Regions from separate parts of the Paenibacillus sp. PSB04 genome, predicted to be linked through region 1. Evidence: riboswitches for the same ligand, from Rfam matches in the RefSeq annotation. Region 1 holds a riboswitch; each other region holds the start of a gene.
What was found. A riboswitch is a leader RNA that binds a small molecule or an ion and turns the genes downstream of it on or off. The one in region 1 is predicted to bind thiamine pyrophosphate.

Region 1 (6,674 bases):
TCCGCGCGCGTGGTCGTTTTGCCGCCGCCGAAGCTGTCATCCGGGTACCCGGACATCAGTCCCGTTCCCAGCATGACCGACACATACGGATAGTCGGCCTTGTTCAAGCCACCTTTGTAATACTCCGTCACCGGAACGATGGTGTCCTTCGTGTCCTCGATCGCCTGCTTGTACTCTCCGTCGCGGGCCGCCAGCCCCGAGGCCATCCACTTCGCCATTTCCACCCGCGTCAGCGGAGTGCCCGGCTTAAAGCCGTTTGTGTAATCGGCCGGACTGAAAAAGCCTTTCCCCGCCGCCTCGCTCACTTCCTTTTCGCTCCAGTGCCCGGCCAAATCGGAAAATGCCGCAGCTCCGCCAGCGTTTTCGTTCGTCGACACCCTGGCCAAAATCGCCGCAAATTCAGCCCGTGTAACCGGGTCGTTTGGTCTGAATTTTCCGCTGCCGTCACCTTTGAGATAACCTTTGGATACCGCATCGTTAATGGCCTTATACGCCCAGTGGGACACAGACACGTCCTTAAAAGCCGCCGCCGCGGCGGCCGGCACTGGCTGCTCGATTGCTCCTGCCGTTCCAAAAATCATCGCCCCAGCAAAAATGGTCATCAACATCGCTTTGAACATACTTCTTCCGCTCCTGTTCTCCTAAAATATGATGCTTTGCATTTACTAAATCTCTTAACTTCTCTGATCCCTTCTAACTTTCTGACTGTTTCCGATACCCAGGTACCATCTAACTTACTGACTACCAGGTACCCTCCTGACTTCCTGGCTGTTCCAGACAACCTGATACCAACTGAATTCCTGCTTCTTTTGTTGCTCTAAACTCTCTTGCTAAAAAATATGCTTTCTTAACCGACGGGACTGCTTGCCCACGCGTGGCCCTAAGCAGCCACACCTCCTTATGTATTCCTGTGAAACTTCTTTCCTATTTAGCATAGGACTACTTGCAGTATACTACAGGATTTTTGCAAAATTTGTCATTAATTGTCACTATACATCATCACTTCAATTATATGGGTTTAATGGATATATAAGATGCACGAGCTTCAAATAGCTTTTGCGACGCCCGACACAAAAAAACAAAGCAGGAATGCATTCCTGCTTTGCCATGTGCCTCATGCCAAACGAATAACTTTATATTGTCCGTACTTTTATCAGCTAGAACAAGTAATGTTTAACGTCGTCAATCCTTTATTTCCCCGAAAAAGCGCCCGCCTGCACCTCACCGAACCGGTTTGGCCGGAACGCTCCACACCACTCCGGCAGCGGCTTGCCCTCCACGCTATCGGCGATCAGCGCGGCCGTGACCGGGCTGAGCAGGATGCCGTTGCGGTAATGTCCCGCGGCCACAAAAATATGGCCGGCATCGTTCAGCCGCCCGATCAGCGGCCGGCCGTCCAGCACCGCCGGGCGCAGTCCCGCCCAGCGGTGAAACGGCTGCACCTCACCAAGAACAGGCAGCACTTGCTTGTTCCACTCCGTCAGCCGCCGGATCCCTTTGTCCGTGACGGATGTATTGAACCCGGCGATATCCTCCGAGGCTCCGCACACGAGCGTTCCGTTTGCTTTTTGGACCAGGTACCCCTGGCTGGTGAACACCAGGTGCCGAAGCGGCTCGCGCCCCTCGTTCCAAGCGTAGGCGCAAATTTGTCCCCGGATCGGATGTACAGGAATCCGGATGCCGAGGGGTTCCGACATCTCCTGTACCCACGCACCGGTGCTGATCAGCAGCCGGTCCGCTTCAAACCGCTCGCCATTTTGCGCCCTCAGCGCAACCCGCTCCCGCCATTCAGCCAGCTCGATCCGGCCAAGATGCTCATGAATCTGCACGCCGGAGGCCAGGCAGGCCCGTTTGACCGCTTCCGCCAAATCCGGGGCATACACATGGCTCTCCACCGGAGTCCACAGGGCGGCTACTGCTTCGCGGGTCAGTCCCGGCTCGGCATCGAACAGCGCGCTTCCCGTTAATATTTCGCCACCGGAGCCCCAGCTCCGCTGCCATTCCAGCCGGCTCTCCAGCGCCAGCAGATCCGCCTCATGCCTCACCACGTATAGGCTGCCGGTTTCGGCATATTCAAAAGGAACGCCGGAGATGTCCTTCACCGCCTGTTGCCACTGCGGATACAGCGACAAGCTCTCACGGCACAACCGGAAGAATTCGTCCGGCGACTCCACGTTCTCCGAATACGGAGCGAGCATCCCTGCCGCCGCGCCGGAGGCCTGCCCGCCGCAGGGTCCCTTTTCAAGCAGCGTGACGTTCAGGCCGCGGCGGCGCAGCTCCAGCGCGCTGGATAATCCGATAATGCCGCCCCCCATGACAATGATGTCTCCGCTCATTGTTACAGCCCCCTGTCCATCCTTTTTTATTCGATGACCAGCGATTCCAGGCCGCTGCTGGCCGAAGCATATTTCTTCTTCGGAATCCGCCCGGACAAGTAGGCCAAACGCCCCGCCTCAATCGCCAGCCTCATCGACCGGGCCATCATCACGGGGTCTTTGGCTTTGGCCACCGGGGTATTCATCAGAATGCCGGAGACTCCCAGCTCCATCGCGAGCGCCACGTCGCTGGCTGTCCCCAGCCCCGCATCTACGATGACAGGGACCGACAGCTCCTCCACGATCAATCCGAGATGGTACGGATTCAGAATGCCGAGGCCGGTCCCGATGGGCGCTGCGCCAGGCATCACCGCGGCTGCCCCTGCCTCCTCCAGCTTTTTGCAGATCACCGGATCGTCGGAGATATACGGCAGTACCGTAAAGCCTTCCTTGACCAATATTTCCGTCGCATTTAACGTTTCAATCGGATCGGGCAGGAGCGTGCGCTTATTGGCGCTAATCTCCACCTTGATCCAGTCGCTGAGTCCCGAAGCCCGCGCCAGCCGGGCTATCCGGACCGCCTCTTCGGCCGTTGTCGCCCCGGACGTGTTGGGAAGGTAGATGTATTTCTGAGGCTCCACATGCTGCAGAATCGAATCATCCTCCACCGAATCGAGATGGATCCGGCGGATAGCGAACGTCAGCACCTCGGTTCCCGAAGCTTTGATCGCCTCCATCTGCACATAAGGATCGGGGAACAGCCCGGTCCCCAAAAACAACCTCGACGACAGTTCCTGTCCGCCAACCTGCCAATTATCTCTGCTCATTTTTCCCTTCAACCTCCCGCTACGAAATGGACCAGCTCCAGCTTCATTCCAGGTACAACCGGAGTCGTCTCCCACTGCTCGATCTTCAGCACCTGTCCGTCCGCTTCCACCATGACCGGCCTGCCGGACAGCCCCAGCAGGCGGAGGACATCGGCTACCGTCTCGGCCGCCAGCTCCCGCTTTATTCCGTTAATGACCAGTTCCATCCGCCGCTCCTCCTCTACCTTCAAGCTTGTGAATGAACGCCCGGCATACCGCTTCCGGGTCAGGGCTGCCGACGATTTCGCTCACCGCGCAGACGCGGCTCGCACCGGCCCGGATCACTTCGTCCACGTTGCCCAGCTTGATGCCGCCAATCGCCACAAACGGGATCTTGATGATCCCGGCGACTTCCCGAACGTACGAAAGACCGACCGGATCAACCACATCGGCTTTCGTAGCCGTCGCATAGATTGGCCCGACGCCGATATAATCCGCCCCTTCCGCTTCGGCGAGCTGCGCTTCCGAAATCGCATGGGTGGATATGCCGATGATCTTGTTGCCGACAAGCTTTCTGGCTTCCGCGATCGGCATATCGCCTTGACCGAGGTGAATCCCGTCCGCATCCACCTCCATCGCGATATCAACGTGATCGTTCACGATAAAAGGAACGCCGTAGCGGCGGGTCAGCTCCCGCAGCTCCGCCGCCTTGCGCAGCAGTTCTTCCCTGCCGCTTGTTTTGTCGCGGAATTGAACGATGTCCGCGCCTCCCCGAATGGCTTGCTCCATCACGTCCACCAGCCGGCGTCCCGGATGGAACGTCTCCCCGGTAATCGCATACAGACGAAAATCGACCATGACTGCTTCTCCTCTCTTCCCTTTGCCTTTCCCTCCATTTCATGCCGGCTTCTATCATCGCGAAGGGTAAGCCCTCGCCCTTGCGAAAGCGCCCTCTTACCCGGTTAACACAAAAAAACCATTCGAGAAATACACGAATGGCACCGCAATTCGAATGATATTCTCTACGCCAGCATTACCTGGATCAGATTAACGGTCCGCAGCATAAGGCTGCCATCTCAGCCGGACTTCATCCAGCACCCGCATTCCTATTTAATTTCACAACCACTATAGCCCAAACTGCTGACTTTTGGCAATAGCCAGAGTGAGATCATCGGCATCGGAACGCCTATCTCATCCATAGCAGCGATTCTCGCAAAATTTCATATATTTGGGTGCGGCAAACTTCTTATTTTATCTCTTGCGTCATCACATATCGTCCCCGCCCGTGAATATAAATGTTTAACAAGCCAAAGTTTGTGCTGAGTATGGGAACATGGGAGGTGCCTGAACATGCCATCAGACGATCATTCGCTGTTTGTGGTGTCCAAGGAGGACTGGTCACTGCACCGGAAAGGGTACCAGGATCAGGTCCGCCATCAGGAGAAGGTTAAGGAAATCATCAAGCAGAACCTGCCCGACCTGATCACAGAAGAAAACATCGTGATGTCGGACGGTAAGCAAATCATCAAGGTACCCATCCGGAGCCTCGATGAATACCGTTTCATTTATAACTACCAGAAGCAAAAGCATGTCGGCCAGGGAGACGGCGACAGCCAGGTGGGAGACGTGCTGGGCAGGGATCCGGTGCAAAAGCCGGGTCAAGGCGAAAAAGCCGGCGACCAGCCAGGCCAGGACATTATGGAAGCCGAGATCAGCCTCGAAGACTTGGAGAACATGCTGTTCGATCAGCTGGAGCTGCCGAATATGAAGCCGAAAGAGCAGCAGGAAGTCGAAACCGAATCGATCACGTTCAACGACATCCGCAAAAAAGGCATGCAGTCTAACATCGACAAGAAGCGGACGATCCTAGAAAATCTGCGGCGCAACGCCACCAGCGGCAAGCCGGGAATTCATCATATCAGCCCCGACGATCTGCGTTACAAAACGTGGGAGGACGTCGTCGTTCCCCATTCCAGCGCGGTCATCATTGCGATGATGGATACGTCCGGGTCGATGGGCACGTTTGAGAAATACTGTGCACGCAGCTTCTTCTTCTGGATGACCCGCTTCCTGCGCCGTCAATACGAAAAGGTCGACATCGTCTTTGTGGCCCACCATACGGAGGCCAAAGAAGTCACCGAAGAGGATTTCTTTACCCGGGGCGAAAGCGGGGGCACGATCTGCTCGTCCGCCTACCAGAAAGCGCTGGAAATCATCGACCGGCGCTACCCGCCCGCCAAGTACAATATTTATCCGTTCCATTTCTCGGACGGCGACAACTTGACTTCCGATAACGAACGCTGCGTGCGGCTGATCGGCGAGCTGCTCAAAGTCAGCAACATGTTCGGCTACGGGGAAGTCAACCAGTACAACCGGAGCAGCACGCTGATGTCCGCGTACCGGAATATCAAGCTCGATCAGTTCATGTATTACGTCATCAAAGAAAAGGGCGAAGTCTATCAGGCGCTGCGTACGTTCTTTAAAAAGCAGGAAGGCGCACTGACTTAAGCCGAAGGACCGTCTCCTGGAACGCAAAATTATGGCATATAAAAAAGGTCGTTGTCCCGTTACGCTGAGTAACCGACAACGACCTTTTTGCATGGCCGGGTGACCTCTATATAGCATGACCCTCGATTTGCAGCCTTTTCCCACAGTTGACTGATCCTGACTCCTGCCAGGCTCCTCACTGACGGCATGTCCCACATTGCCAGCGTGCTCCTCATTGCCAGCGTGCTGCTTACTGCTGCCAAGTTCTTCACTCCCGCTAGGCACCGCACGCACGACGTGCATGTTTCGGACTTCCGCTAGGCTTCTTCCGCCTGCAGACGGTCCCGAACCTCCATCAAGGCAAAACCAAGCAGGTTCTTCCCTTTCCACAGCAGCGGGTTCAGGACCGCCTCGTCGTCCGCGGCCAACCCCACGCCCCAGATCGAATCCACGGGACTTGCCTCTACCAGCACCCGCTGCCCGGTGCCCAGCAGAAATTGCTTCAAATCGTCGTTTTGGGAAAACTTCGCTTCGTTTCCCCGGACCACAATGGAATACCCTTCCCGGTCCCATACGGCCGGATCGAATCCTCTCACCTTCCGCCCCAGATCTTTGGCCTGCTTCGGGTGCTTGGCTGCGAGAATCTGTTCCCTGATCTCTTCGTCACCGAACAGTCTGGCTTTCTCGGCCATCATATAATGTTCGGCACTTGCATATTCCACGCCGTCCACGGTAAACTTCGCTTCCCACCACTGGCTGAAGCAGCTCTTCGTAATAGATCCATCCGCCGCGGGCTGGTGCCCCCAGAAAAAAACATATTTCAGCTTGGTTCCTTTCCGGAATGCCTTCCGGAGTTCTTCCAAGGTATACATCCAATTTCCCCCTATAAGAGCATCCTGCGTACTTAAGCCCTACAATCTAAAGGCCCTGTGACCTGCATGCCCGTTGATCACCGCCTCAGGCATCCAGGCTGGCCGACCCCTTGCGGTGCGCTGCTTGTTCGCCTCCCGGCTCAAGCGGAATATCCCATGGCGCCTTCCGGGAAGCAAAGGTACCCATCCCCAGC
Region 2 (6,674 bases), 3.2 Mb from region 1:
GGGCGCAGCATCTGCTCCTGCATGCCGGCATGAACGTCACGGAGGTGGCCGATGCGCTCGGATACCGCGACATTTTTTTCTTCAGCCGGCAATTCAAGCAGTATACGGGCAAGAATCCGTCCGAAATCCGGTAATTGTTTCCTGCTGTTTCGCGGTCTTCCCCTTTCGGGTAATAAGCTTCAAGCTTGCAAATGCACCGAATAAACGAAGGGAGGAAAGAGTCGGATGAGCAGACGGCGGATTCGCAGGCGTGACGGGTATGCCGCAGCTGCGGCGGCGCGGGGGAACGGCCGTAACCGGATGCGCCGGTTCAGACCGGTCAGCATCATGAGCGACGTATGGTTTTAACCCCACTCGTTAACCTTTTTTATGAACTTCATCACACCTGATATAAATGATGTCTAAGAGCAGCGCGGGATGCCAGCCCGCCGCTGCTTTTTTGTGCGCGCATCATTAGATTGAAATGGTCAATAGTACCGGTTACGCGGAGAATACGGTTCGCGGTCGCGCCCTCCCCTGGCCTGCCGGCTTATGGTATGCTGTGGGAGCAAGGTGTTAAGCAGAGGATGGAGGATAGCGAAATGAATGAAGCATTCGGAGCAAATTCGGAGGACAGCCTGCGCCTCCTGCTGGTTCAGGCGGAGCAGGTGCTGATGTCCGCACTGGAGAAGTTTGGCATTAAGGAGGAACATGCGGAATTTATCCAAATTTCAGACCATATTACATACCGGGTGAGCGCGCGGTCCGGCGGCAAATTTTTGCTGCGGATCCATCCGGTGTCGGCCGACGTACCGGCCATCCGTTCGGAAATGATGTGGCTGAATTGGCTTTCTTCCCAAGGCCTGCCGGTTCCGGAAGGCGTAGCGGACCAGGAAGGGAATACCGTGGCGATCTGCGAGGCGGACCGAAGCCAGGGTTGGCCGGTGACGCTGCTGCGCTGGATCGAAGGGGAGCAGGCGGAGGGCGGCCTCGATGACAGGCAGGTGTACCGGATGGGCGTGCTTATGGCCAGGCTCCATCAGGCTGCGCAGAGCTTTGTTCCGCCGGAAGGGTTCGTCAGACCCGAATGGGGGGCTGCGAGCCTGACAGAAGATATGCAGCGGCTGGAACGGCGGCACCGCGCCTTTCTGAGTTCCGATGAATGGGCGCTTTATGTACAGGCGGCGGACCTCATCAGAGGGCGGATCGCCGCATGGCCTCCGGGCCCTTCCCGGTATGGTATGATCCATGCGGATCTCCACGAAGGGAACGTTGTATTCACGGACGGGGAACCTTGCCCGATCGATTTTGGCCGCTGCGGGTTCGGTTATTATGCCTACGACTTGGCGCAGGCGCTCATCGGTCTGTACCCGGCACAGCGGAGCATGCTGCTGGACGGGTACGAAAGCATGCGACTTCTTCCAAAGGAGAGCGTGTCCATGCTGGAAACCTTTTTCCTGCAGGCGGTCCTGGAGAATCAGGCGTTTCACGCCGGCAATCCGCAGGAAATTCCGTCGCTGAAGGAACAGAAGGGGTATATTCTGTCCGCGATCCGCAGCTACTTGGCGGATGAGCCGTTTTTGTTTCCGGCGAAATAACATCTGAACGGGGAGTGGAGCGCAATTGGGAGGACATGATGAGCGGCCGGTCGCGCTGGTCACGGGTGGTTCCAGCGGCTTCGGGCTGCTGGCCAGCGTGGAGCTGGCCGCCTCCGGATACACGGTTTTTGCCGGCATGCGAAGGCCGGAAGCGAGCGGGGAGCTGATGGACGCTGCGCAGACGGCGGGGGTAATACAGCATATTCACGTGGTTAGGCTGGATGTGACGGACGGGGGACAGGTGCTTGAGGCGGTATCGGGCATCCTGAAATCCCACGGAAGAATTGACGTGCTTGTGAACAATGCAGGCACCGCATACGGAGGAATGATCGAGGAGATTCCGATGGACGTGTGGAAGGCGCAGCTGGAAACGAATTTCTTCGGGATGGTTGCGGTCACCCAGGCCGTTCTTCCCGCGATGAGGGAGGCCCATCAGGGAAAAATCATTCAGATCAGCAGCGTCAGCGGGGCTGTCGGATTTCCCGGTTTTGGCCCCTATGTCTCGTCGAAGTTTGCTGTGGAGGGATTTAGCGAATGCCTTGCCCTAGAAATGCGGCCATTCGGCGTCGATGTCGTTGTGGTGGAGCCAGGTTCGTACGGAACGGCCATTTGGGACAAAGGATTTGCGCAGATGAGCGCCGCCGAGCGGTCACCCTACGAGCGGATGCTGAGCCAGGTGATGGCCTTTTCCCGTGACAACGCCGACCAGCGCGGCGATCCGGCCGATGTGGCCCGGCTGATCGCGAGAATCGCACGTATGAACAAGCCGGCATTCCGCTATGCGCTGCCTGCCGGCACACGCTGGACGATAAAGGCCAAGCAGCTGCTTCCGGGCCGGTGGTTTCAGCGGATTATGCTCGCGCTCCTAAGCAAAAAAGGCTGAGCCGGATTCGCTTCCGGTTCAGCCTTTATGCGGGTGCAGCTGACCGAGCAGCTGGCCCATGCGGACATGATCTCCGGTCCGGAGGTCTGTCCGCGGGGTGAATGCGCCGTCCTGGATCAGCAGCACGACGGTCGAACCGAACTCAAAATAGGCGAGCGGATCGCCGTTACGCCAGGAATTGGCGGTTTCGTCGTCGTAGCGGATGCTGCTGACATTCATGGCGCCGACTTTGACGACCGCGACTTCTCCCAGGGCTCCCTTGATATACGTTATCAGCCTCTCATTGCGGCACAGCACGGATTTCATCTGGGTCATGCCAAAATCATTGACCGGGTAGCACCGGCCCTTGATATGCTCGCTCTCCACTTTCACGCCTGTGATTGGAGAGTGGATCCGGTGATAGTCGGTAGGGCTGAGGTACAGCACAAAGACATAGCCATGTTTATATAACTCCAGGTGGGGAGAGAAATTAAGCAGCTCCGCCACCGAATAATCCTGCCCTTTCACGTTCAGAATCGTGCCTGAGGTGATTTCACCCATTGCGGTGATCTTGGCGTCGACGGGGCTCGTGAGTACGTGCTCGCCTTCGTGAATTGGACGCATGCCGGGCTTCAGCCGCCGCGAAAAAAATTCGTTGAGCGTGCGGTATTCATAGATTTCTTTCTCCGCTTCATGCGCCGGGATCTGATAGCTTTTGATAAACGTAGGGATGATCCCTCTGCTGAGTCGGCTGTGCGAGAAGCGTCCCATCATGGAAGAGAGCCACTTTCGCGAGGAGAGCTCTGTCATGAGCCGCAGTAATTTCTTTGTCATGCCTAATCTCCCTTCCATACGTGCCTGTAGCACTCTGAATATATTGACATAGAACGGCTACCAAATCAATATGCAACAAATCCTGAAAACCGCTCCGGAGAAAAATGGTATTGCCAATCCTTCGAGGATCATGTATTTTGGAATCAATACGGGCCCGACGTCGACTCATCGCGGCGAGGTGCCTGTTACACGGAATCGAACCCAAGCATCTATCGCTTTGGACGGCGATGGCTCCGGGACCAGGAGGCGGCGATGCCGCGCCTTGCGTTCATCTGTGTACATATGGGAATACGGGAGCTCGAGCGAATCGGGCTGAGAGTGCAGCTAATGAACCGCTGCTGACCGGGAATCTGATCTGGATAATGCCAGCGTAGAGAATTCAAGTCCTTTTATGGGCTTATTTGACGATCTCCCTCGCTTATCCAGGGGGTTTTTTTATTGCCCAATTTTGGAAAAAGAAAGGATGTTGTCAAATGAACAGCAGTACGATGCAGATGGATCGGCCGAAGGGGCTGAAGCTCAGCGACCTGCTCGTGACAATTCTGCTCTCCCTCGTGATCGGGGTGGTGTACCATTTTTGGGGTTCGGTGAACGACTTGTTCAAGCCGCTGTTTTTCCAAGCGGATGAGCTGATGTACGGCATGTGGTTCCTCGCTTCGACGCTTGCCGCGCTGCTGATCCGCAAACCGGGCGTAGCCCTCCTGGCCGAGGTTGCCGCGGCTCACGTAGAAATTCTGTTCGGCAGTGAATGGGGCCTTCAGCTGGCGATTTACGGCGTGGCGCAAGGTCTAGCCGCGGAGCTGATCTTCGCCCTGTTCCGTTACCGCAAATTCTCCATGGGGGTAGCGGCGCTGGCCGGCATGGCTTCGGGATTGGGATCATTCCTGGTGGATGTGTACTACGGCTACGTCACGGACTATTCGACATGGATGATCGTGTTGAAGTACGTGATGCGGTTAATCAGCTCGGCGGTACTCGCAGGGTACCTGGCGTATGCCCTGACCAAAGCTTTGGAAGCAACCGGAGTAACCCAGCTGCTCCGGCCGGTGACAGCCAAGGATTATGAAGCGCTCGATCATGACTGAGACTAACCGGGGTATCGCGACGATGCAGCATTCGGCAGTGCATGAGACGGGTCAAGGAGCGGATCAAAGGACGGATCAAGGGACGGATCAAGGGAGCGGGCAAATTGCCGTTTCGGTAACGGACCTGCGCCTGAAGTTTCCGGGTGAGAAGGCGTTCGTGTTCAAGGATGTTTCCCTGTCCGTGCCGGCCGGGGAAAAGGTGCTTCTGCTCGGCCCAAGCGGATGCGGGAAATCGACGCTGCTGCAGGTGCTCGGCGGGTTGATTCCGGCAGTCATTGACGTTCCGCTCAAATATGCGGACATTCGGAAGCCCCGCTCGTGCGGGTATGTATTTCAGGACCCGGATACCCAGTTCTGCATGCCGTATGTCGATGAGGAGCTGGCGTTTGTGCTGGAGAACCGCCAAGTAGCCAGGGAGGATATGGTGCCGCGGATGCGGGAGGCGCTCGGACGGGTCGGCCTGGACCTCGAAGAGCTGCACACTCCGATTGAACGGCTGTCCCTGGGGATGAAGCAGCGGCTCGCGCTCGCTTCGGTCCTTCTGCTGGAACCGGAAGTGCTCCTGCTGGATGAGCCCTCGGCGCTGCTGGACCCCGAGGGGAGACAGCAAATTTGGGAGGCGGTTCGCGGTGTATCGGCCGGACGGACCGTGCTGATCGTCGAGCACCGGATCGAAGAAATCGTGAACTGGGTCGACCGGATCGTTCTGTTCGCGCCGGACGGAAGCATTCTGGCCGACGGCAAGCCGGCCGAAATCTTCACGGCGTACCGCCGGACCCTTCAGGAAAATGGCATTTGGTATCCCGGCGTTTGGGAGGATTATATCCGTCACCGGGATACATGGAACAGCGGCCTGGTGCAATCCCCGCAGCAAGGTGCGGACTTGGCGGCGCCGGTCCTCTCCTTGCGGGGGTTTGTCGGTCTCCGCGGAGATGCGCCGGCGATTATGGTGGAAGAGGCGGAGGTATATGCCGGCGATTTTGTCGCCGTTGTCGGTCCTAACGGGGCGGGTAAAAGCTCCTTGCTGCTGAGCCTGATGCAGCTTCTTCCGACCGCCGGCAGCTACGTGCTGGAAGGCAGGCTGCTGCAGGGAAGGGGCAGGAAGCGGACCTGCCCTTCGGACCGGATCGGGTTCGTGTTTCAGAACCCGGAGTTTCAGTTTGTTGCCCAGACGGTACTGGAGGAGACGGCCTTTTCCCTTCACATGCAGGGCGGCATGTCGCGGGCTGAGGTGGAGCGTAAAGCCGAAGACTGCCTGAAGACGTTTCATTTGCACGGCTTGGAGAACCGGCATCCGTATCAGCTCTCGACCGGACAGAAACGCAGGCTGAGCGTTGCCACCGCGGCGGTGCGCCGTCAGGCGGTGTTGCTGCTGGATGAACCGACATTCGGGCAGGATGCCCGCAACGCCTTTGCCATCCTGGAATACTGCGAAGCGCTTCGCCGCAGCGGCACGGCGATCGTTATGGTGACGCATGAGCGAGAAATCGCTGAGCTGGCCGCTACCCAGGTATGGGAAATCCAAGGCGGAAGCCTGATAGCGATAAAGTCCGGGAGGCGGAGGCTTGCGGGAGAAGGCGCAGCTTCGGATGCGCAGGAGGAGGTGAGCGGATGAACCGGTTTTTGACTCCGAGCCGTCATACCTGGCTGCACCGGGCGAATCCCTCGCTGAAGCTCGCCTTGCTGATCATGTTGTTTATCGTTACGATTCAGACGCGAAGCATTGATTTTGCCGTCTATCAGGCAGCGGTCTACATCGCCCTCCTGTTTCTGCTCAGCGGTTATCCGGCATGGAAGGTGGGGCTGCTCGTTCTCTCCTTCAGCCTCGTATTCGTCTCTTCATCCCTGACGATGATCCTTTTCGGGAAAGGGGATCACGTCTGGTGGCAGTGGGGGCTGTTCCGCGTATCCGAGGAAAGCTTCTACCGCGGGCTGCACCTGGGATTCCGGGCGATTGCCTTTGCGGCAGAAGGACTGCTCTTCGTCATGACCACGCCGTCCGTCAAGCTGTTCTATTCGCTGATGCAAAATTTTCGCCTTCCCCCCAAATTCGCATACAGCTTCATGGCGTCGATCCGGCTGCTGTCCATCGTATGGGAGGAGTTTCTCATCCGCAGGCAGGCGCTGCGGATCCGCGGCGTGCGGACAGGCCGGGGGCCGAGTGGCCTCCTTCAGCATGTCCGGCTGTATGCGGTGCCGCTGCTGTCGCAGAGCATCCGCCGGGCGCACCGCGTTGCCGTGGCGATGGAAGCGAAGCAGTTCAGCGGGTCGGGGCGCAGAACGTATTATTATCCGTCGGCTTTCAGCAGGTATGAC
Region 3 (6,674 bases), 1.6 Mb from region 1:
CCTTTAGCCAGCTCAGCGGCGATCGCAGCCGAGAAGGTGCATCCCGTTCCATGCGTATGACGCGTGTCAATCCGACTCCCTTCCAGGGTCGAGAAGGATTTTCCGTCGAAAGTAAGATCAACCGCCTTGTCAGACGATTCGTCATGTCCGCCCTTGATCACAACCATCGCCGGACCGTAAGCCGCGATGCGGTAGGCCGCCTCGCAGCGTTCCTCCATCGACCGGATCGCCATCCCCGCGAGCACTTCCGCCTCCGGAATGTTCGGCGTGACGACAGCAGCCAGCGGCAGCAGCTTGTTCTTCAGCGCGTCTACCGCGTCCTGCTGCAGCAGCCGCGCGCCGCCTTTGGCGACCATAACCGGGTCGACGACCACATTCCTCCAGCCAAAAGCGGCTATACGTCCTGCGACGGCCTCAATAATATCCGCGCTGAACAGCATACCGGTTTTGACCGCATCCACGCCGAGGTCGGTGCCCACGGCATCCATTTGTTCAGCTGCCGCAGCCGCAGGAAGCGGATAAACGCCTTGTACCCCGAGTGTGTTTTGAACGGTAATGGCTGTAATGGCCGACATACCGAATACGCCGAGCTCCTGGAACGTTTTGATATCCGCCTGGATGCCTGCCCCGCCGCCGCTGTCAGAACCGGCTACCGTCAATGCTTTCGAGATGCTCATTGCACAAATCCCCTTCCTGCCGACTCCAGAAGAGCGGTAATGGTTCCTTCCTCCAGCGGATGCCGGTCCATTACAGACAACGCGTCGAGGAAAGCGATTTGGAAGCTTCCCGGCCCCTCAAAGCCTGCCCGCTCAAATGCCCGAACGGCCGCTTCACCGTAGTACGCCAAGGCGGCCGCGCCGGCGGACAGCAGATCGGATTCGACTGCTCCAAAGGCGGCGATCACCGATGTCAGCAAGCAGCCGGTTCCGGTGACTTGGGTCAGCATCGGATGTCCGCCCCGGATCAAGTATCCTCTCGTTCCGTCGGTGATCACATCTTCTTGCCCGGTAATGGCGACGAGCGTCCCCAGACGGTGTGCCGCCCGTGCCGCCAAGTCGGCGGGAGCGGATTCCCCGGCCTCCCCTGCGTCGACGCCTTTTATCGGGCCGGATTCACCAATGAGATGGGCAACCTCCGCTGCGTTGCCCCGAACCAGTGATACGCGGACCTCGCGCAAAATCCGCAGCGCAGCCTCCGTGCGAAATGCGGTCGCTCCCGCGCCGACGGGATCCAGGAACACCGGAACGCCATGATCATTAGCCGATCGGCCGGCGATGATCGCCGCTTCCACCAATTCGCTGCTCAGGGTTCCGAGATTCAGGACGACGGCTTGGGCGACCCGAGCCATATCGGCCACCTCCTCTTTGGCATAGGCCATAACCGGGGAGGCGCCAAGGGCAAGCAGGCCGTTGGCCGTAAAGTTGGTCACGACCACATTCGTTATGTTGTGAATGAGCGGACGCTGCTCTTTTATCCGTAAAGGAAGCTGGATGAGTCCGGACGGAAACATATCGGCGGTCATCGTCCCACCCCTTCCGCTGCAGCCAGGGAAACCGGCCAATCCTCAAGCGTAAACGCCATATCCCAGAACATGTACTCCAGCTGACAGCTGGTCAGAAAATGCTCCATCAGCCGTTTTTTTCTTGCGGGAGGAAGGCCCTCCGCCCATTCGTCGATCAGCTGCCGCAGCTGTACCGTCACGCCGCTTTCCCGGTCACCGTAAAAGTGCATCCATTCATAAAACGGATGGGATTTCTCCGGCTGGACTTCCTCCAGCAGACGTTGGCCGATTTCCGTATAGGTCCACGGGCAAGGTAACAGCGCAGCTACAATATCTTCTAGTCCCCCCTCGTGGGCGACGTTCAGCATATGCCGGATGTAATGATTGGCCGATGGGGCCAGCGGATAGCCTTGCAGTTCCTCATATGCAACACCGGCGACATCACAAAAGTTTTGGTGGGGATGCGTTTCGCTGTTCAAAATAAACGAAATCTGTTCGTTGAAAAGCGCGGTCGTCTGCCGACAATCGCATCGGGATATGGCAATGCCGTAGATCCGGATGTAGGCATTTAGATATTCAAAATCCTGCTTCACATAGTGAATCAGCTGCTCCTTGGACAAGGTACCTTCCGCAATCCCCCGTACAAACGGATGCTGGAAGATCGCTTGGTAAATGGGATCTGCCGCGTGTCTCAATTCTTCGGTAAACCGGGTCATAATAATGCACCTCCGTAAATTTTGACGAAAATCGCATGTCGGGGCGCGGGGGAGCCAACACAAAAAAGCCGCCCCGAAATGGAGCGGCCGCTATTTGCAGTGTCATCCTGAATGGATCACATCAAGAAAGTTGCGTATGTAAAGGCCTGCTCCACTTCCCTCCGCCGGTATTAACCGGATCAGGTTCAAAGGGTCCAAGCGATTACTTGTCTCAGCTGCCTCCGCAGCTCCCCTAGTGGATTTTCGTATGATATTTTACAAGTTCATGAATAACTGTAGCTCCGTTTGCCGGTGTTGTCAAACAAAAAAAGCTGCTGGCGGGATACCGGGAAAAAGCTTGTCAATCGTTTATGCGGATCTTCTTTCACCTTCAAGTGTTTATCTTTTCAACGCGTAAGAAAGGATCATCTCGACGATGACGACAGCGGCATAAATGACAGCGGCCTTTCGATAACCCGATCCGTACAGCGCAGCCGCGGCCAGACCGAATACAATCAGCTGCAGCACAGCCCGGACGGGAAGCGTCACCGGAAAGGTCGCTTTCGGTGCGACATACATGCCCCAAAAAACAGCAACGACAATCGGCGAACCTATTCCTGCCACGATACGGATCCACAAGGCGGTATCCAGCTTAAATCCCCACAGGCAAAAGGCTGCCAGTGCACACAGCTCCATTAGAAAAAAGATAAGGTCGATCACAATCATTGCCAAACCCTCCGTTTTGGGCCGGTCAGGGCCTTTGGAATGAAGCCATTCTCAGAGTAAAATTATGCCGATTGTTTCTTGCCTACCGCAGCGACTCTTCCTCTCTCACTCCGGCTTGTGGGCTTTCACAATTAAAAAATGCGGGTGATGCAGAATCCGCTGGTAGAAGTCGGCCGACTCCGGCAGCCGCTCCAGAAACTCGGGAACCGGCCTTGGTTCGACAAGCCGGTCCAGTACAAACCAGCTTGACGTCGTATTGACGATTTCCTGCAGGGGTCTGCGGAAGAACGTCACTTCAACGCTGCCTGCCTCCTTCTTCGTCCACCGGTCTACAAGCAGCTCCCGTACAAAATAATCCGGTCTCTTAAAAACAGTAAAGTCCATAAACGGATGATGCACCGAAAACAATAACGTTCCTCCGGGCTTCAAAACCCGCTGAAACTCACGGAACAGGGGATCCCAGTCTTCGATGTAATGCAGCGTTAGCGAACTAAGAATCAAGTCGAACTTATTCGCACTGTACGGCAGCGGTTCGCTTAGATCGTGAACCCGAATCTCCGCTTGACTGCCGACTCTCCGTTTGGCCGCCTCCACCATATCAGGGCTGAGATCGATCGCCGATACCGATGCCCCGCGGGAAACGAACTGCTCGGCATACCATCCTGCGGCGCAGCCTGCATCAAGGACATGAAGTCCGGACATATCCGTTGGCAGCAGTTCCAGCATGGCCGGACGCTCGTAGTATGCGTTGGCGCCGCTGTCCGAATCGGTATGCAGTTCATAGTCCTTGGCGAGCTTGGTATAAGCCTCGAGCACCCTCTCTTTCATGCAACCACCTCCGTAGACTCGCTCTTCTCCACCATATTATACCAACCAACAGAATAGTTGGATATAAATAAACCAGCTTTATGTATGCTGTATAGAACTTAGTTACGGCAGGATGCGTTATAAATGACAAGAACAAGTTGAAGGCGGGGATGTCTTTGTTAAAAAGCGTTTCTATTTGGCTCACGTTATGTATGATCCTCACCTGCATACTGGATGCCTCCGGACAGGGCTTGGCCAACATCATACTGATCCGGCTGAATCCCTTGCTTGAAGCCTTGCTGCATGACCCGGTGTATTCGGGCTGGCTGTCCGATAAACACGCTTTCGTAACGAACAGTTACTTTATCCCCTTACGGTTCCCGGCATATCTTCTCTCCATCGTCATGGCAGCCATCATCGGTGCGGCGGTTGATCTCCTCATTTACGGGATGAAGCGTGGAATGGCTCGCCGTGGCCATCCGAGGTCGACATCATGATCCCTAAATTCTGGTTGGATGCTTAGCATCACTAATCCTCATTGCTTGTCCAGTAACGGTAAAAGGCTGCCTCGCGGCAGCCTTTTAAAGCTTGATTTATTTGCTTTCAGCGGATTTCACGCCTCTGAAGGGCAATGGCCTTCTACTACAAGATGCCCATCGTCCCGGCATTTTTTGTTCACCTCCGCCCTAACGCCTCCTGCTGTGAGCGGTATTCGAGCGGCGCAACGCCCTCCATTTCCTTAAAGACCTTGGTAAAATGCTTCACGTTCTCGAACCCGGCCCGCTCGCTGATTTCGTACACTTTCAGGTCCGTGCTGCCGAGCAGCTCCTTGGCTTTACGGATCCGCAGCTTCCGCAAGTAGCTGACAAACGTCTCCCCCGTATACTCCTTGAAAGCTTGGCTGAAATACGAATAATTCAATGAGACATGATTGGAAACGACGGCCATATTCAAGTTTTCATGAAAATGCTCCTCGATATATACGATGGCCCGCTGAATCTCGCTCTGGTCAAAATGCATCGACCGCATCCGTTTCACATAATCGCTCAGCAGGAAGAGCAGGCTCTCGAGACTATGAAAATAATCATGAAAATGGTTGAAGTTGTACAGATTCCCCACCTGCTTGTGGAGTTTTAAAATGTCGACGGATTCCTCGCCATAGGTTTGAAACACCTGGTCGAATACATGCTCGTTAAAAGCATGGCTGATCCCTTCCAGATACCTGATATCATACTGAAGAATCGTCCGGATATCGAAAATATGCTGCAGCAGCCGGCTCAGCTCGGCATCCCGATCCAATCCGAGCAGGTTGGCCGTCTTCCGGATGTCTTCCAGCGGGATGCGGTAATCCGTCCGTTTGCCGGACAGTTCAGTGCTTCGAATGAGTCCCGGCATGTTTTGGAACAGAAAGTACTTCAACGCCCGGCCGGCCTGCTGGTAAGCTTTCTTCACCTCCCCTGCTCCCGCCATCTCTTCGCTGATGCCGGCCTGGATGGCGCTGGACGACTGGCGGATGATCTCCTCTCCCAGACGGTTGAACGGAGCAGAGGTGTCGGTAAACAATACGAGTTTGCCGTCTTTGTCATAAAAACGGATATAACGTTCACCCGGCAGCCAGCCGATCATCTGGTCCACATAAGCGGTGAATTCATCCCAGCCGGCTTCCCGGTAGCGTTCCGGGACGAGGACCAGCGCGGCGTATCCGCCCGCATCCAGCCAATCCAGTCCCGCCTGAAGGACCACATCCCGAATGGCGTGCTCGTCCATGCCTTCCTGCAAAAACAAATACTGCAGCCGGCTCACCGCGTAATTTTCCTTCAGCGCCTTCGTTCCGCGCAGCTGATCGGCGATTTCCCCCTTGCGGATGCGCTCTTCGTCAAGGCGCCGCAGCGTCCGGAACAGCTCGTCACGCACGATCGGCTTCAGCAAGTATTCCTTCACATTGCAGCGGATCGCCGCTTTGGCATACTGGAAGTCGTCATGACCGCTTAGAATAACCAGATCCGGCCGCGCCTCCTGATCCTGTATACGATTAATGAGCTCAATTCCGTCCATCACCGGCATGCGGATGTCGGTAATGACCAAGTCCATTTCCGTCTCGTCCATGACTTGAAGCGCCTGCTCCCCATTCGCGGCGAAGTACAGTGCGTAGTCGTCGCCGAACTCGCGGCGAATCATCGCTTTCAGGCCATCCCGGATATTTTTCTCATCATCAACGATTAGCAGATTGCACATGGGCAGGCACTCCTCCCGCTAGAATTAGATAAGGCAGCGTCATCGTGACTCGCGTAAAACTTCCTTCGGCGCTCTCCACCCGGATCCCGTGCGACTTCCCGTAAAACATGACGATCCGCTGATCGACATTCCGCAATCCGATGCCGCTGCTTTCCCCGTCGTTGAGCTCCTTCCGCATTTGCTGATAATCCGCGTCTTCCAGCCGGATCATCAGGTTGATCTTCTTCAGCTTGGATTCGGGAATCCCGTCGCCATTGTCACAGACCTCGATAATGATGCTGTCCCCCGATACATAAGCATGTATAGCGATTTCCAGCTTTTCGCCCTCGGAACGGGAACCCATCCCATGCTTAACGGCGTTTTCGACGATGGGCTGGAGCGACATCTTCAGCACTTCCTGTTCCATATGGACCGGCGGAACGTTGATGTTCAGCACCAGATTGTTGTCGTAGCGTATGTTCATGATGGCGATGTAGTTTTGGATATGCTCCAGTTCATCCCTCAGCCGCACATGGTTGCTGGTCCACTGCAGGTTGTAGCGCATCATACGCCCGAGTGAGGTGAGCGAATCGGATATCGTGTACTGGCCCTCGATTTCGGCCAGCATCTTTAAGTTTTCGAGGGTATTGTACAAAAAATGGGAGTCGATCTGGTTTTTGAGCGACTTCAGCTCCGCTTCCTTGGTTGCCGCCTGGCGGTTCACCGCCTCG

Region 2: it holds a riboswitch for thiamine pyrophosphate, as region 1 does, so the genes downstream of both, K2F33_RS14685 (ECF transporter S component) here and thiE (thiamine phosphate synthase) in region 1, are expected to answer to the same signal.
Region 3: it holds a riboswitch for thiamine pyrophosphate, as region 1 does, so the genes downstream of both, tenA (thiaminase II) here and thiE (thiamine phosphate synthase) in region 1, are expected to answer to the same signal.

Annotation. Positions count from the first base shown of each region.
Region 1 is NZ_CP081301.1:7,296,095-7,302,768, forward strand. Features, by position in the region: gene K2F33_RS33485 (S-layer homology domain-containing protein) at 1-620, opposite strand, end outside; gene thiO (glycine oxidase ThiO) at 1,191-2,336, opposite strand; gene K2F33_RS33495 (thiazole synthase) at 2,363-3,142, opposite strand; gene thiS (sulfur carrier protein ThiS) at 3,151-3,348, opposite strand; gene thiE (thiamine phosphate synthase) at 3,332-3,979, opposite strand; TPP riboswitch at 4,124-4,233, opposite strand; gene yhbH (sporulation protein YhbH) at 4,472-5,629, shown strand; gene K2F33_RS33515 (riboflavin biosynthesis intermediates N-glycosidase) at 5,926-6,480, opposite strand; gene K2F33_RS33520 (DUF1266 domain-containing protein) at 6,566-6,674, opposite strand, start outside.
Region 2 is NZ_CP081301.1:3,183,629-3,190,302, forward strand. Features, by position in the region: gene K2F33_RS14660 (AraC family transcriptional regulator) at 1-134, shown strand, start outside; gene K2F33_RS14665 (hypothetical protein) at 226-348, shown strand; gene K2F33_RS14670 (phosphotransferase enzyme family protein) at 582-1,577, shown strand; gene K2F33_RS14675 (SDR family oxidoreductase) at 1,603-2,460, shown strand; gene asd (archaetidylserine decarboxylase) at 2,479-3,273, opposite strand; TPP riboswitch at 3,554-3,667, shown strand; gene K2F33_RS14685 (ECF transporter S component) at 3,747-4,358, shown strand; gene K2F33_RS14690 (ABC transporter ATP-binding protein) at 4,351-5,973, shown strand; gene K2F33_RS14695 (energy-coupling factor transporter transmembrane component T family protein) at 5,970-6,674, shown strand, end outside.
Region 3 is NZ_CP081301.1:5,712,519-5,719,192, forward strand. Features, by position in the region: gene thiD (bifunctional hydroxymethylpyrimidine kinase/phosphomethylpyrimidine kinase) at 1-677, opposite strand, end outside; gene thiM (hydroxyethylthiazole kinase) at 674-1,522, opposite strand; gene tenA (thiaminase II) at 1,519-2,217, opposite strand; TPP riboswitch at 2,357-2,461, opposite strand; gene K2F33_RS26280 (YrdB family protein) at 2,596-2,922, opposite strand; gene K2F33_RS26285 (class I SAM-dependent methyltransferase) at 3,028-3,750, opposite strand; gene K2F33_RS26290 (hypothetical protein) at 3,900-4,226, shown strand; gene K2F33_RS26295 (response regulator transcription factor) at 4,405-5,964, opposite strand; gene K2F33_RS26300 (cache domain-containing sensor histidine kinase) at 5,942-6,674, opposite strand, start outside.